DNA from 2 places in the Nonomuraea sp. AD125B genome. Region 1 is predicted to be linked to the other one. Evidence: riboswitches for the same ligand, from Rfam matches in the RefSeq annotation. Region 1 holds a riboswitch; the other holds the start of a gene.
What was found. A riboswitch is a leader RNA that binds a small molecule or an ion and turns the genes downstream of it on or off. The one in region 1 is predicted to bind cyclic di-AMP.
Positions count from the first base shown of each region.

Region 2: it holds a riboswitch for cyclic di-AMP, as region 1 does, so the genes downstream of both, ACBR40_RS24985 (C40 family peptidase) here and ACBR40_RS13950 (NlpC/P60 family protein) in region 1, are expected to answer to the same signal.

Region 1 covers NZ_JBGLOU010000004.1:420,642-428,421, forward strand. Annotated here, with positions in the region: gene lysX (bifunctional lysylphosphatidylglycerol synthetase/lysine--tRNA ligase LysX) at 1-990, shown strand, start outside; gene ACBR40_RS13940 (cytochrome P450) at 984-1,976, opposite strand; gene ACBR40_RS13945 (LuxR C-terminal-related transcriptional regulator) at 2,446-2,658, shown strand; gene ACBR40_RS13950 (NlpC/P60 family protein) at 2,696-3,637, opposite strand; cyclic di-AMP (ydaO/yuaA leader) riboswitch at 3,745-3,895, opposite strand; gene ACBR40_RS13955 (amino-acid N-acetyltransferase) at 4,172-4,741, shown strand; gene ACBR40_RS13960 (RDD family protein) at 4,827-6,215, shown strand; gene ACBR40_RS13965 (RDD family protein) at 6,342-6,830, shown strand; gene ACBR40_RS13970 (Lsr2 family protein) at 7,341-7,673, shown strand.
Region 2 covers NZ_JBGLOU010000009.1:277,622-285,401, reverse strand. Annotated here, with positions in the region: gene ACBR40_RS24995 (NYN domain-containing protein) at 1-1,258, shown strand, start outside; gene ACBR40_RS24990 (NlpC/P60 family protein) at 1,399-2,325, shown strand; cyclic di-AMP (ydaO/yuaA leader) riboswitch at 2,645-2,810, shown strand; gene ACBR40_RS24985 (C40 family peptidase) at 2,884-3,420, shown strand; gene ACBR40_RS24980 (hypothetical protein) at 3,515-4,360, shown strand; gene ACBR40_RS24975 (M48 family metallopeptidase) at 4,406-5,869, shown strand; gene ACBR40_RS24970 (glycosyltransferase family 4 protein) at 5,866-6,978, shown strand; gene ACBR40_RS24965 (carbohydrate ABC transporter permease) at 6,983-7,780, opposite strand, start outside.

The sequences.
Region 1 (7,780 bases):
GTCAACGACGAGGCCAGGAAGATGGCCCGCGTCCGCAGCGCCACCGTGCGCGCCGTGCGCGAGTTCTGGCACGAGGAGGGCTACCTCGAGGTCGAGACGCCGATGTTGCAGCCGATCCACGGCGGCGCGGCGGCCCGGCCCTTCCGCACCCACATCAACGCCTACGACATGGAGCTCTATCTGCGCATCGCGATCGAGCTCTATCTCAAGCGGCTCGTGGTCGGCGGCGTCGAGAAGGTCTTCGAGATCAACCGCAACTTCCGCAACGAGGGCGCCGACTCGACGCACAACCCCGAGTTCACCATGCTCGAGGCGTACGGCACCTACCTCGACTATCACGACATCGCCGACCTGACGCAGCGGATGTACCAGAAGGCCGTCGTGGCCGCCCTGGACACCACGGTCGTGGTGCACGACGGCGTCGAGATCGACCTCGGCATGGCCGAATGGCCCCGGGCGACGCTCTACGGCCTGGTCTCCGAGGCCGTCGGCGAGGAGATCACCACCTCCACCACGCTGGAGGAGCTACGCAAGATCGCCGACCGGCGCGAGGTCCACTGGGACCCGAAGTGGGGCTCGGGCAAGCTCGTGCAGGAGCTGTTCGAGGCGCTGGTGGAGCACACGCTGGTGCAGCCGACGTTCGTCATGGACTATCCGCTGGAGACCTCGCCGCTGGCCCGCCTCCACCGCGACAACCCGCTGCTCACCGAGAAGTGGGACCTCATCGGCTTCGGCACCGAGCTGGGCACCGGCTACTCCGAGCTCAACGACCCGATCGACCAGCGGCACCGGCTGGTCGAGCAGTCGCTGCTCGCCGCCGGCGGCGACCCCGAGGCGATGCAGCTCGACGAGGACTTCCTGGCGGCCCTCGAGTACGGCATGCCGCCCACGGGCGGCATGGGCGCGGGCATCGATCGGATGATTATGGCGTTCACCGGCAAGAACATCCGCGAGACGATCCTGTTCCCGCTGGTGAAGCCCACTCACTGACGATTGAGCCGCACGGGGAGCCGCGCGAGCCCCCGCAGCACCAGGTTCGGCTTGTACGGCGGCGCGGGATCGAGCAGCTCCATCCGTGGCGCCGCGGCGGCCAGGGCGGAGAGCGCGATCTCGCCCTCCATCCTGGCCAGCGTCGCCCCGAGACAGAAGTGGATGCCGAGCCCGAAGGCGAGATGCCGCCCCGGCTCACGAGCGCCATCCGAGCGGGTGGCGTCGGATCGGCCGGGGCCGGATCGGCCGGGGTCCGATCGGGTGGGGTCGGATCGGCCGGGGTCGAAGTGGTCGGGGTCGGGGAAGATCGCGGGGTCGCGATTGGCCGCGCCGATCAGCGCGACCACGGCCGTCCCCGCGGGCACCGGCGTCCCGCCGAGCTCCGCGTCGCGCAGCGCCACCCGTCCGGTGAGCTGGACCGGCGGGTCGTAGCGCAGCACCTCCTCGACGACCTGTCGCGGCCGCTCGGCGGCGTACGCGAGCAGGCCGTGCCGGACCAGGGCGAGCACCCCGTTGGCGATGAGGTTGACGGTCGTCTCGTGCCCGGCCACGAGCAGCAGCACGCAGGTGGCCAGCAGCTCGCCCTCGGTCAGCTCCTCGACCCGGGTGAGCGCGCTCAGCAGGTCGTCGCCGGGCTGCCGGCGCCGGAGCTCCAGGAGGTCGCGGAAGTAGTCGCGGAACTCTCTTCCTGACCGCCCGCTCTCCGATATCAGCTCCGCTGTAAGCATCGGGTCAAGGCTGCGGGCGGCCGTCTCGCTCCAGCCCTGGAAGCGCTCGTGATCTTCCGGCGGCACCCCCAGCATCTCGCAGATCACCCTGACCGGCAGCGGGTACGCGAAGCCGGAAACCAGGTCGCCCTCCTCGGGCAGCGCCGCGATCAGCCCGGCGGTGACGGCCTCGACGCGCGGGCGCAGCCGTTCGACCATGCGGGGCGTGAACGCCCTGCTGACCAGACCGCGTAACCGGGTGTGATCGGGCGGATCCATACGCAGAAATGACTCGACAGGCTGACCTGGATTGACGCGGTTGATGGGACTGGGGCCGTGACCGAAACGCGGATCGCGGAGCATGGCACCGCACAATTCGTGATCGGTCAGGACGAACAGCCCCGCCGGCGTACGGAAGATCGGCCCGCGTTCGCGCAGCGCGTGGTAGCGCGCATAGGGATCAGCCAGAAATCCGGGGTCCGCGGGATCAAAACCCAGAAGGTCCGCCGAACCCGAAGGGGAGGGAGATGAGCCTCCGGACTGATCAACGAGATCGGTCATCGCGCGTCCAGCATCCGGTCGGCATATGGCGAGTAGGTCACATATACGCGATCATGTCAATAGCGCTCGTCAAGGGCGGGATTTATCACGCTTGACGACCTTTCAGAGATGCGTTTACCTTCTGCGAGACGAGCGGCTTTGGCCCGTTGTGAGGTCCAAATTCTGCTGTTGGGGGGGAGGGCTCCCGATGGAAGTGCTCACTGAAGGCGTTGAGCTGAGCCACGCGGATCTGGCTTTACTCGGCGAGCTGGCCAAGGGCGTCACTGTGGATCGAGTGGGGAGACGTCTGGACATCAGCGGACGCACGGTGCGCCGAAGACTGCGCGGCATCTGCGACCGCATCGGTGTGGCCACGGCCATCGAGGCCGTGGCCTGGGCGGCACGCCGCCATCTCATCTGAAGGGACGCTTGAGCAAAGGTCACCGGGTCATGCCGGCTCAGTCTGCGATGCGCACCGCGCCCGCGAAGGGCCGGTTGCCGAGCGCGGCCACCCGTACGACGTCGCCGGTGCGCGGGGCGTGCACCATCATGCCCCCGCCGATGTAGATGCCGACGTGGTGCAGGTCGCTGTAGAAGAAGACCAGGTCGCCGGGGCGCATCTCCTCACGGGAGATGTGCCGGCCCGCGGTCCACTGGTCGCCGGTGTAGTGCGGCAGCGAGATGCCGACGCGCCTGAAGGCGGCCATGACCAGGCCGGAGCAGTCGTAGGAGCTGGGGCCTCCCGCGCCCCACACGTACGGCTTGAGCTGCTGCGTGAGCGCCCACCTGGCGGCCGCGGCGGCCTTGCCGGTGCCGGGGATCGGCAGGTTGACGCGTACGGCGCGGGTGCCGGGCTGCCCGGCCTCGCCGAGGGCGCGGCGGAAGAGGCTGCTCTCCGTCTTGGCCACGAGGGCGGTGATCTTGTCGCGCTTGGCGTCGAGGTCGGCCACGATCCCGCGCAGCTCCTCCATGCGGGTCTTGGCGCCGGCCTCGGCGCGGGTGGCCGCGTCCATGGCCTTGAGCAGCTGGTTGACCTCTTCGCTCTGCTGCGTCTCCAGCGCGTGCGTGGTCGCGGCCCGGTCGAGGAACTCTTCAGGATCGTCGGACTGCATGAAGGTGAGCGAGCGGTTGAGCCCGCCGGTGATGTAGGCGTTCTGGGCGAGCATGACGGCCTTCGCGCGCTTGGCGGCGAGGTCGGCCTGGCTGTCGGCCAAGGTCTTCTGGGCGGAGTCGGCGGCCTTCTTGGCGGTTTTGTACTTCTCCCGCTGGCCGTTGTACTGCTCCGTGAGCGTCTCGATCTCGACGTGCATCTTCTCGACCCGCTCCGACAGCTCCTTGAGCGAGGGCTTGGGCTCCGCGGACGCCGGGGCGATGGGGGCCGCCAGTAACGCGCCGGCCATCAGGGCCGCCGCTCCGAGGCGGAACGGTCGCCGGAACCGCTCCCGACGGGGGGCGCTCCCGCCCGCCGTCCTCTCGTCCCCACGCGTGCGCGTGCGCTTCACCAACCGACTCCCTTCCTCGACGCCTACCGGGTTAGCTGACGGGTTCGGGCCGGAGGAGCCCTACCGAACGTTTCGGATTCACCCCAGTGATGGCGTGCGGCGGGCGCCATCGGCGGGTCCCCGGCTTCCCTTGCGGGAATTGGGCGTGTCTCCCGCGCGCGACACGCGGGGAACGTCGTCGCTGGACACTAATGCACTCCCGGTTCCTGCTCAACCAGAACTGCTTGATCTGTTGAGGTTTCACAACCGAAGGGTCACAAGGTGATCTCGTGATCAAGCGTACACGAGAGACTTTATGTCCTTTTTGCCCTTGGTTTTGCCTGACGTCGGCGAACGTCGGACCTGCGCCTGGACAGTCGTACCGGACCCCGGGTACGGGGCGGTTGAGGGAGTTAGGTCCGAGCCGTAATGACATCTGTACTCTGGAGAGCCATGGAGCAGGTGGCCGAGCTGACAGCGCCCGAGACCGCGGTGGTGGTCCGGCGTGCCCGCACGCCCGACGTCCGCGGCATCAGGCGCCTGGTCGACACCTACGCGGGCGCGGGTCCCCGGCTCCTGGAGAAGACCACGGTGACGCTGTACGAGGACGTACAGGAGTTCTGGGTGGCCGATCTCGGCGGGCGGGTCGCCGGCTGCGGCGCCCTGCACGTCCTGTGGGAGGATCTCGCCGAGGTCCGCACGGTCGCCGTCGATCCGGAGTGCCGGGGCATGGGCATCGGCCACCGGATCGTGGAGGCCCTCATACAGCAGGCTAAGGATCTGGGTCTGCGGCGCGTATTCTGTCTCACTTTCGAGATCGAATTCTTCGCCCGGCACGGGTTCCGGCCCATCCAGGGGACACCGGTCTCACCGGAGGTCTACGCCGAACTTCTGGCCTCGTACGACGAGGGTGTGGCCGAGTTCCTCGACCTGGAGCACGTCAAGCCGAACACCCTGGGCAACACCCGCATGCTGCTCCATCTGACATCGGGTGACGCGGACCTTGACCAATTGGAAAGGTGATTGTTGATACCTATGTCGATACGTTGGGCAGCACAGGCATGTGCCCTGACACGTGCCACATGCGCACGCGAAGCGAGGTGACACGGTGAGCACCGGACAGCCGCCGTATCCGCAAGACGAATCCGGCGAGAACTCCGCGCCTGGCAATCCCCCCTACGGCCAGCAGCACCAGGGCCGTCACCCCGGCGAGCCCGACCCCGACGCCACCGTGGTCGGCTACCGCACGGACGACGCCTTCGGCCAGTCCTCCTACAACCAGCAGCAGCCCGGCTACGGCCAGCAGCCTCAATACGGCCAGCAGCCGCAGTCCCAGCCCGACTACGGCCAGCAGCAGGGCTACGGGCAGCAGCCCCAGTACGGCGGCCAGCAGGGCTACGGCCAGCAACCGCAGTACGGCCAGCAGCAGGGCTACGGCCAGCAGCCCCAGTACGGTCAGCAGCCGCAGTCCCAGCCTGACTACGGTCAGCAGGGCTACGGCCAGCAGGGCCAGTCCCAGCCGGGCTACGGCCAGCAGGGTCAGTCCCAGCCGGGTTACGGCCAGCAGCCCCAGTACGGCCAGCAGCCGCAGTCACAGCCCGGCTACGGCCAGCAGCCCTCCTCGGGCCAGTACGGCACCCAGCCGGGCTACGGCCAGCAACCGCAGTACGGCCAGCAGCCGCAGTCCCAGCCCGACTACGGCCAGGGCTACGGCCAGCAGCCGCAGTCCCAGCCCGACTACGGTCAGCAGCAGGGCTACGGCCAGCAGGCCCAGTACGGTCAGCAGCCGCAGTCCCAGCCTGACTACGGTCAGCAGGGTTACGGCCAGCAGGGCCAGTCCCAGCCGGGCTACGGCCAGCAGTACGGCGACCAGCAGTACGGTCAGCAGGGCTACGGCCAGCAGCAAGGCTACGGACAGCAGGGCTACGGCCAGCAGCAGGGCTATGGCCAGCCCGGCTACGGCCAGCCGGTCGGCGTCCAGCCGCCCGGCGCGCCCGCCCCGCTCGCCGAGTGGTGGCAGCGCCTGGTGGCCAGGTTGATCGACGGCGTCATCCTGTTCGTCATCAACTTCGTCGTGGGCCTGATCCTCGGCATCTTCTTCGTGGCGAGCTACAGCTCGCTCGACGGCACCAGCAGCGGCATCGGCACGTCGTTCCTCGCCAGCATCCTGGCGGCGCTCGTCGCGGCGGCCCTCTGGGTGGCTTACGACTTCTTCCTGCTGAAGATGAGCGGCCAGACCGTCGGCAAGATGGTGATGGGCATCAAGGTCGTCCTCGTCGGCCAGCCGATGCCTGCCAAGGGCCTGCCGAACGACGCCGCGCTCAAGCGGGCCGGCGTCACGTGGGGCTGGTGGGTGTTCAACGCCATCCCGCTGCTCGGCTGGGTGCTCGCCTACGCGGGCGTGGGAGTCAACGGCGCATCCCAGCTCTGGGACAAGCCGTTGCAGCAGACGTTCGCCGACAAGGTCGCGCGTACGGTGGTCGTGAAGATCAAGTAGTCCGCGCGGGACGCGAACCTGGGGGCCGGCTTACCGCCGGCCCCTATGTTTTGCCCGCCGGGCCGTACCAGAATGGGGACACCCGCACACCCCATTCGGGGCCGCCGACGACGCGAGGTGGAGGTTATGACCGGGACCGCGCCGCGAGCGGACACGCTGCCGGCGGAATGGTGGGAACGCCTCGGCGCCCGGCTGATTGAAGGGCTCGTCTTCGGGGTCTTCTATTACATTCTGTTCATCGCGCTCTGGGGCGTCTTCCGGACTGTCGGGTTGTTGGAGCTGTTCGACGGCAGGTTGCCCGGTGTGGGCGCCTCCCTGGTCGCCGGAGCCGGTTATACCGGCTACGACTGGTGGGCCCATTCCCGCGGGGGCCGGACGTTCGGCAAGGCGATCATGCGGATTCGCCTGTCCCCCGAGGCGCCGGCGTCCAGGGCCGCGCTGAAACGGGCCCTGGTCTATCCAGGGGCGCTCATGCTGATCGGCATTCCGGTGGTCAATCTCCTGGCCGGAATGCTGCTGTTCGCGGTGGGGCTGCTGATCCTGATGGACAAGCCGCTGGAGCGCGGCCCGCACGACCGGCTGGCCGGAACGCGTGTGGTAAAAGATCTTCGCTGAGCCTTCCACACCTGGGCGGATGCCTTTCGCAAAATTTCCGCTTGATCCGGTAAGGAGTCTGGAGAGACTGCCATTAGGCTATGGGGCGTCCGGGTTGCCGGATGTCGGCGCCCCTGAGACTCGCAGGGCATGTGTGTGCCGCTATGGTCAGTTGCGGGCGGTTGCCGCCGTACGCTGCACTGGGGTCACGCTCCTCCGGGCAGCGGCCCCGGGCGCATATAGCGCCCTCGAAACCCCGTCAGCCGTGGAGGCGAGGACGAATGGAAGCCCTAACAGATGTATTGTCAGCGCTCATCCCCCCGGTCGTGGTCGGCGGAGCCTTCATCTTTGGCGTGGTGAAGTTGGTCCGCCACGAGGGCGCCGGGCGCCGGCCTAAGGCTCAGCAGCCCGCCGAGAAGCAGAACTGATCGGCCAGTCAGCGAATCCCCGCTGTGCTGAATTGTCTCCGCGCCTTTTCGGGTATATGTTTGGGCAGGCGAATGAAACAATGCCCGCGAAAGGATTGCGTAGATGGCCAAGCACATCCAGGAGATTCTCATCGATGACCTCGATGGGGGCGAGGCCAATGAGACGGTCAGCTTCGCTATTGACGGCTCCTCCTATGAGATTGACCTCAGCGACCTTAACGCCAAGAAGCTGAGGGACGCGCTCTCGCCTTTCGTGCAGCACGCGCGCCGGGCGGGCGCCACCACCACGCGTCGTCGCACCCGCGGCGGCAACCGTGCGATGACCCGGGAGAAGAGCTCGGAGATCCGGCAGTGGGCGAAGTCCCGCGGCCTGCCGGTCAGCGAGCGCGGCCGTATCGCCTCCACCGTCGTCGAGCAGTACGAGGCGGCTCACTGAAAGAGTCGTCGCTCGACCGTGCGCTTATGCCGTTCGCCTTGGACCCCGGCGGCCGCCATAAGCGCATGATCGTATTCAGGGGCGTCTCGAATGGTGGAACGCCCCAG
Region 2 (7,780 bases), on a different contig from region 1:
CCTGGCGGCCACCGTTCTCGGGACACTGCCCGCTGTCTCCATCCCGCCGCCGCTGCGCGGGATCGCCAAGTTCGAGGCGCGCAAGAGGGCCAAACTGGGCAGCGCGCCCATCGCCGCGCAGCTGGAGAACGACAAGAAGTTCCGCGAGCTGGTCGCCGAGTCGGTGGCCGCCGGCTGGCCCGAGCTGGTCGCCTCGCTGGCCGACGGCCAGATCCCGCCCGCGGCCGACCCCGTGCTGGTGGCCGCGGCCGCCTACCTCACCCGGCCCCCCGGCTGGGAGGAGATGATCGAGCTCGCCCGGAGCGATCTCCAGCAGTCCGCCGCGGCGGCCGAGGGCTCCGAGCGCGAGGAGGTGGTCTCCCGGCTGCGCGAGCAGCTCGCGGCGCAGAAGAGCGCCGCCAAGGAGGAGGCCGACCGGCTGCGCGAGCAGCTCAAGGCCGCCCGCGCCGAGAACTCCGACCTGCGGCGCAAGCTCCACGACGCCCGCGAGCGGGCCAAGGCCGCGCTCGCCAGGACCGAGGAGATGGAGCGCGTGGCCGAGGAGGCCCGCACCGCCGCCGTGGCCGCGGGCAGCGCGGGCGAGTCCGAGCTGCGGCGGCTGCGCGAGCGGCTGGCCGACGTCGAGAAGCAGCTGGAAGCCTCGCGCCGGGCCGCCCGCGAGGGCCGCAGCCTGGAGGACGCCCGCATCCGGGTGCTGCTCGACGCCCTGCAGGACGCCTCGGCCGGGCTGCGCAGGGAGCTCGGCCTGCCGGCCACCATCAGCCGGCCCGCCGACTCGGTCGCGGCCCACCCCGGTGAGCGGCCGGGCGTGCGCGGCGTGCCCGCGCGGGCGCTGGCCGACGACGACCCGCAGCTGCTCGACCAGCTCCTCGCGATCCCGCAGATCCACCTCATCATCGACGGCTACAACGTCACCAAGACCGGCTACGGCACGCTCACCCTGGCCGACCAGCGCAACCGCCTCATGACCAACCTCGGCGGGCTGGCCGCGCAGACCAGGGTCGAGGTGACCGTCGTCTTCGACGGGGCCGAGCTCAACGCCCCCGTGCAGGTCGTCGCGCCGCGCGGGGTGCGGGTGCTCTTCAGCGACCCCGGGGAGATCGCCGACGACCTCATCCGGCAGCTCGTCCGGGTCGAGCCGCCGGGGCGGGCCATCGCCGTCGTGTCCTCCGACCGCGAGGTGGCCGAATCGGTGCGGCGGATGGGAGCCAGACCGGTTCCGTCTGCTCTGCTGTTGCGCCGGCTTGGTCGCGCCTAGATTACGAATTTAAGGTTTTACCCGTTGAGGTGAGACCTCACCCGCCACTTCTGTACTATTCGCCCCAGATGTTTACCCTGGGAGGCGACGCAGTGAGGTTTGGCCGGGTACCGGTGGCCGCGGGGATCGCGTTCGGACTGGTGCTTACCCCCACCGGGGCCGCGATCGCCGATCCCAAGCCGACGCTCGCTCAGGCCAAGGCCAAGCTGGAGAAGCTCAACGACAAGGCGGACAAGGTCGTCGACCGCTACAACACGGCCACGGAGCGGTACAAGAAGGCGAAGTCCAGCTACACGGACCTCGACAACAGCTACAAGCGCAAGCTGGCCACCGTCGCCGACCTGCGCGCCCAGGTGATCAGCATGGCCGTCGACAGCTACCAGCTCGGCGGCGACGTCACGTCCCTGCCGGGCTTCCTCGGCGCCGACAACCCCGACGACTTCCTCGCCCGCCTCGCGCTGACCGGCCAGATCTCCAAGGAACGGGCCGAGAAGCTGAGCGCCTTCGACCGGGAGAACCGCGGGCTCAAGACCGAGCGGGACAAGGCCGAGAAGGCCCTGGAGGCGGCCGACAAGGAGCGCGACGGGGTCCAGAAGGAACGCGCGGAGATCCTCAAGCTCATCGCCCAGCAGAAGAAGCTGCTGGAGAAGCTGAACGCCTACAACCCGGGCAACCCCAACAGCACCGGCATGAAGTACACCGGCTCCGCGTCGGGCAACGCGGCCTCGGTGCTGCGCTTCGCCTACGCGCAGATCGGCAAGCCGTACGTGTTCGGCGGGACCGGGCCGGGCGGCTACGACTGCTCCGGCCTGACGCAGGCGGCCTGGCGGGCCGCGGGGGTCTCGCTGCCGCGTACGACGTGGCAGCAGTGGGCCTGGGGGGCGAACCGCCGGGTGAGCCTGGACGCGCTGCAGCCCGGGGACCTCATCTTCAGCGAGGGACTGGGGCACGTCAGTATCTACGCGGGCAACGGGCAGATCGTTCACGCGCCGCAGACGGGCGACGTCGTGAAGGTCGTCAAGCTGTCGGCCTACGGGCGGCGGCTCGTGGGCGCCATCCGTCCCTGAGGCCCGTCCGTACGTCCTCCCGCGCCGGCGGCGCGGTGCCCTGTTATCGCAGTGAAAACTGTGACGAAAGTGACAAATCGCCCCTTACTGGGCCCTGTCCCGAGAAGTGTGAGTATGGTCACATTCCGGTAACGGAGGCCGGTCGCCGAGCAGGAGTTTCGATCCTGACTCGGTCCCTTGTCTGATCTTGACAAGCCGCCGTCCGCTTTGCCGATTCGTGAGGTGTCGGCGTAGCTTCTGGCGTCGCGGTGACACGCCATGTCGCCCGCAGAATCCGCCGGTCGCCTCCCGTGCATCCCCATGAGAAAAACCTCGACGGGGCGGCGACCTGCCGAATCCGTGCAGCCAGGAGGCACGGAGCCGGGGAACCACCGATCCCCCTCCCTAGGGGATCAGGGGTGAATCGGCGCTGTTCGCACGCGCCGTAGGGCTACTTCCAGGCCCGAATCCGTCAGCTAACCCGGTAGGCGTTCGTGGAAGTCTCAAGGAGAAATCCTGTCTACCTCCCCGCTTAACCCCCGTCTGTCCCGTCTTGCCCTGAGTGGCGCGGCGCTCACCATGACCGTGACGGCCGGAGGTGTGGTCCTCCACGCCCCGGCGGCTCAGGCGGCGACCACGAGCGACGCGGCCACGACCTCCACGACCTCGGTGCAGACCAGCACGAAGTCGTCGAAGTCCGCCAAGGCCGTCAAGACCGCCAGGTCGGCCAAGGCACGCAAGGTCGCTCGGCAGCAGGCGAAGGCTCACCGGGCCGTCGCCGTGGCCAAGAACCAGATCGGGGACCCGTACCGCTACGGCGGCACCGGCCCCGGCTCGTTCGACTGCTCCGGACTCGTCCAGTACGCCTGGAAGAAGGCCGGAATCAGGCTCCCGCGCGTGGCGAGCAGCCAGTTCGCCCGCACCCGGACGAAGGTCTCCTGGAAGAAGCTCAAGCCAGGCGACCTGATGTTCTTCAACGGGCTCGGCCACGTAGGCATGTACGTCGGCAAGGGCAAGATGATCCACTCGCCCAGGACCGGCGAACGGGTACGTATCGACAAGCTGAGCGGATGGCGCAAATCGTCGTTCGTCGGCGCGGTCCGTCCCGGTATGTGACCACAGCCCCGCCCCGATCCCCGTACGGGATCGGGCGGGGCTGTCGCCTTTTCCCACCCCGGGCACCCGTCCGGCCCGGCTACCATCGGGCATCGTGTCCGACCAGGTGAGCCGACGCCGACGAGCCGCCCCGGCGGCTCTCCTCCTCCTGGTGCCGCTCCTCGCGTTCATCCCGGTCGCGAGCGCGCCGATCGCGGCCGCTCCCGCGCCGCCCGCGGGCGCGCGCGGACTGTGGCCGGGGGAGTCCGTCACCGTCCGTGGGACACGGTCCATGATCATCGCCCCGGCCACGCCCACCTCGTCCGTGTCGCTGGCCGAGCTGGCGCACCTGGCCGACACGGCCGCGCTCCGCGTCGGAACGGTCCTCGGCGAGCCCGTACGCCCCCTCGTGGTCGTCCCCGCCTCCGCCGCCGAGGCGGCCCGCCTGGCCGGGACCGGCCCGATCGAGGGCCTCGCCGCGCTCGCCGACGGCGACCGGGTGCTCGTCGTCCCCGAGGTCTTCGCCCGCCTCAACCCCACCGGCAGGGACGTCGTCCTGGCGCACGAGCTCACCCACGTCGCCGCCAGCACCGACCGCCTCCCCATCTGGCTGTACGAGGGTTTCGCCGACTACGTCGGCTACCGCGACTCGGGACTGCCCGTACGGACGGCCGCCGCCGAACTGGCGGACGAGGTGCGCGCGGGACGCCTGCCCGCCGCACTGCCCGGCCCCGCCGCCTTCGCCGCCGACGGGAGCGACCCGGCGCGGCTCGCACGGGCTTACCAGGAGGCCTGGCTGGCGTGTCGCTTCCTCGCCGACCGCTTCGGCGAGGGGACTCTGGTACGCCTCTACCGTGAGGCCCGGGTGGACGGCGCCGACCGGGCACTCGCCGGGCTCGGGCTCTCCACGGCCACGCTGACGGCCCGCTGGCGCGCGTACGTGCGCGAACAGCTCGCGTGAGAGCGTGAGGGCGTGAGGGCGTGAGGGCGTGAGAGGGGGAGGCAGATGAGCGAACGCCGGCAGCCGGACGGCGCCAAGCCCGCCGGCGACGGCGGCGATCGGGCTGTGAGCGGCGCGCCCGCTTATGAAGGCGGTGATCAGGCCGTGAGCGGCGCGCCCGCTTATGAAGGCGGCGATCGGGCTGTGAGCGGCGCGCCCGCCTATGAAGGCGGCGATCGGGCCGTGAGCGGCGCGCCTGCCTACGACGGCCAGCAGGAGGGCGGCGAGGTCCGCCTGCGCCGCCAGGCCGCGCTCGCGCTGGCCGTCCTCGCCGCCCTCGTCCTGGCCGTGGCCGCCCTCACCACCCCCTGGCAGGCGCTGCTGACCGCAGGGGAGCCGCCCGGCCCGGCCCGCGACTTCACCGCCGCCCAGCTCGCCCGCTCCCAGGCGTTCGACGCCGCGACGAGCCTGCCGAGCTACCTCTCCCTGGCCCTGACGGTCCTCGTCGCGGGCCTCCTGGTCGCCACCCCGCTCGGCGCGCGGGCGACCGGGTGGCTGCGCGGCCCGTGGTGGCTGCGGACGATCCTGGGCGTGGCGGTGATCGCCGCGGCCACGCTGGCGCTCCGCTGGCCCCTCGGCATGTGGTTCGAGACCGTCCTGCGCGAGTACGGCCTGTCCACCCAGTCCTGGCCGTCCTGGAGCGGCGACCGGCTGAAGAACGCGGCCGTCGAGGCGTTCCTGCTCGCCCTGACCGTCACGGCGCTGGTGGCGCTGGCGCGCCGGTTCCGCCGCTGGTGGATCCCGGCGGCCGCGGGCGCGTTCGCCCTCACGGTGGCGGCCTCGTTCGTCTATCCCGTGGTGTTCGAGCCGATGTTCAACGACTTCACCCCCATGCGCGAGGGCCCGCTGCGTACGAGCCTGCTGGCGATGGCCGAGCGGGACGGCGTGCCGGTGGAGGACGTGCTGGTCGCCGACGCCTCACGCCGTACGACGGCGCTCAACGCCTACGTCTCCGGCTTCGGCGCCACCCGCCGCGTCGTCGTCTACGACACGTTGCTGCGCGCCCCGGAGGCGGAGGTGGAGCTGGTGGTCGCGCACGAGCTGGGCCACGCGAAGCACGACGACGTCCTCCACGGCACGCTCCTCGCCGGCCTGGGCGCGGCGCTGGGCGCCGTCCTGCTGTTCCTGATCTTCGACCTGGTACGCCGCCGCGCCGCCGTCCCCTCGATCGCCGACCCGCGCGCGGCCGGGGCGCTGATGGGCCTGATGAGCCTCGGCACCCTCCTCCTCGGCCCCGTCCAGAACGTGGTCAGCCGGCAGGTGGAGGCGCGGGCCGACCTGCACGCGCTGGAGTTGACGAGAGACCCGGAGACGTTCGTGGCCATGCAGAAACGCCTCGCCCTTTCCAACATTTCCGACTTGTCGCCCGATGCGGTGGAATATGTCCTCTATGCCTCCCATCCCTCCGGCCCCGAACGCATCGCCATGGCCCGCGCCTGGGCGCGACTGAACGGCGTCAACGCGCCGTGACCCACTCCGCCACAGATCCGGACACCAGGGTGGTCGTCGTCACGAACGACTTCCCGCCGCGGCCGGGCGGGATCCAGTCGTTCGTGCACGGGCTCGCGCTGCGCACGCCGGGCGTCGCGGTCTACGCCCCCGCCTGGCCGGGCTGCGAGGAGTTCGACCGGCGGCAGCCGTACCCCGTCGTACGGCACCCGACGCGGCTCATGCTGCCGACCCCCGACGTGGCGCGCCGGGCCGCTCGGCTGGTGGCCGAGCACGGCGCGCGTACCGTCGTCTTCGGCGCGGCGGCGCCCCTCGGCCTGCTCGCGCCGCACCTGCGCCGGGCCGGCGCGCGGCGCGTGGTGATGCTCACCCACGGCCACGAGGCGTCGTGGGCGAGCGCGCCGGGCTTCCGCGCCGTGCTGCGCAGGATCGGCGCGCACGCGGACGTGGTGACCTACCTCGGCGACTACACCCGCCGCCGGCTGGAGGCCGCGATCGCGCCCGGCAAGCTCGTCCGGCTGGCCCCCGGTGTGGACGCCGGGCAGTTCCGCCCCGGCCTGCCCGGGGCCGCCGTGCCGGGGCTCGCGGGCCGTCCCGTGGTGGTCTGCGTGTCGCGGCTGGTGCCGCGCAAGGGCCAGGACCGGCTCATCGCGGCCTGGCCCCGGGTGCTGCGGGCGGTGCCGGACGCCGTCCTGCTGCTGGTGGGCGGCGGGCCGTACCGGAGAAGGTTGGAGCGGCTGGCGGGCGGGCACCCCTCCATCCGCTTCACCGGCACCGTCCCGGCCGCGGACCTGCCGGGCTACTACGCGGCGGCCGACGTGTTCGCGATGCCGTGCCGTACCCGCTGGAACGGCGTGGACGTGGAAGGGCTCGGCATCGTGTTCCTGGAGGCGTCCGCGACGGGGCTGCCCGTGGTGGCCGGGGCGTCCGGGGGCGCGCCCGACGCCGTACGCCCCGGCGAGACCGGCTTGGTCGTGGACGGCGAGAACCCCGCCGAGATCGCCCAGGCCGTCGCCGAACTGCTCACCGATCCCGACAAGGCGCGCAAGATGGGAGTCAACGGCCGCGAGTGGATCACGCGGGAGTGGACGTGGGAGCAGGTGGCGGCCCGCTTCCACGCCCTCCTCTGACGGATCACCCCTTGGTCGCGCCCAGCGTCAGCCCGGCCACGAACTGCTTGTGCAGGAGCTGGAAGACGATCAGCGTCGGCAGCGCCACCAGCACCGAGCCGGCCGCCAGCAGGTTGTAGTCGGTGAAGAACTGGCCGCGCAGGTTGTTCAGCGCCGAGGTGACGGGCAGCTTGTCGCCCGACGACATCAGCACCAGCGCCCACAGGAAGTCGTTGTACATCCAGGTGAACTGCAGCGTGGCCAGCGCCGCCAGCACCGGCCGGCACAGCGGCATGGTCAGCCGCCAGTACCGTTTCCACACGCTCGCACCGTCCACCAGCGCCGCCTCGGTGATCTCCTCCGGGATCGTGCGCATGAAGTTCGCCATGACGAACACGCAGAAGCCGAACTGGAACGCCACGTGGACGAGGATCAGCCCGAGGTAGGAGTCGTACAGCGACTGCGAGTCCGACAGCCACGCGGGCAGCGGGACCATCGTGTAGAGCGTGTAGAGCGGCGTGATGAGCGCCTGCGGCGGCAGCAGGTTGCCCGCCGTGAACACGATCAGCAGCGTCCGGCGGCCGGGGATGCGCACCCGCGCGATCGCGAACGCCGTGAACGACGCCAGCAGCAGCGTGAGCACCAGGGCCGGGATCACGATGATCAACGTGTTGAGGTAGTAGCGGGGCAGCTCGGCCTGGCTCCACGCCTCACCGTAGTAGTCGAGCGTCAGCCGCTCCGGCAGCGAGAAGTAGCCCAGGCGGGCCGTCTCGTCGTACGGGCGCAGCGACGCGTACACCGCCAGCGCCAGCGGCAGCAGCCA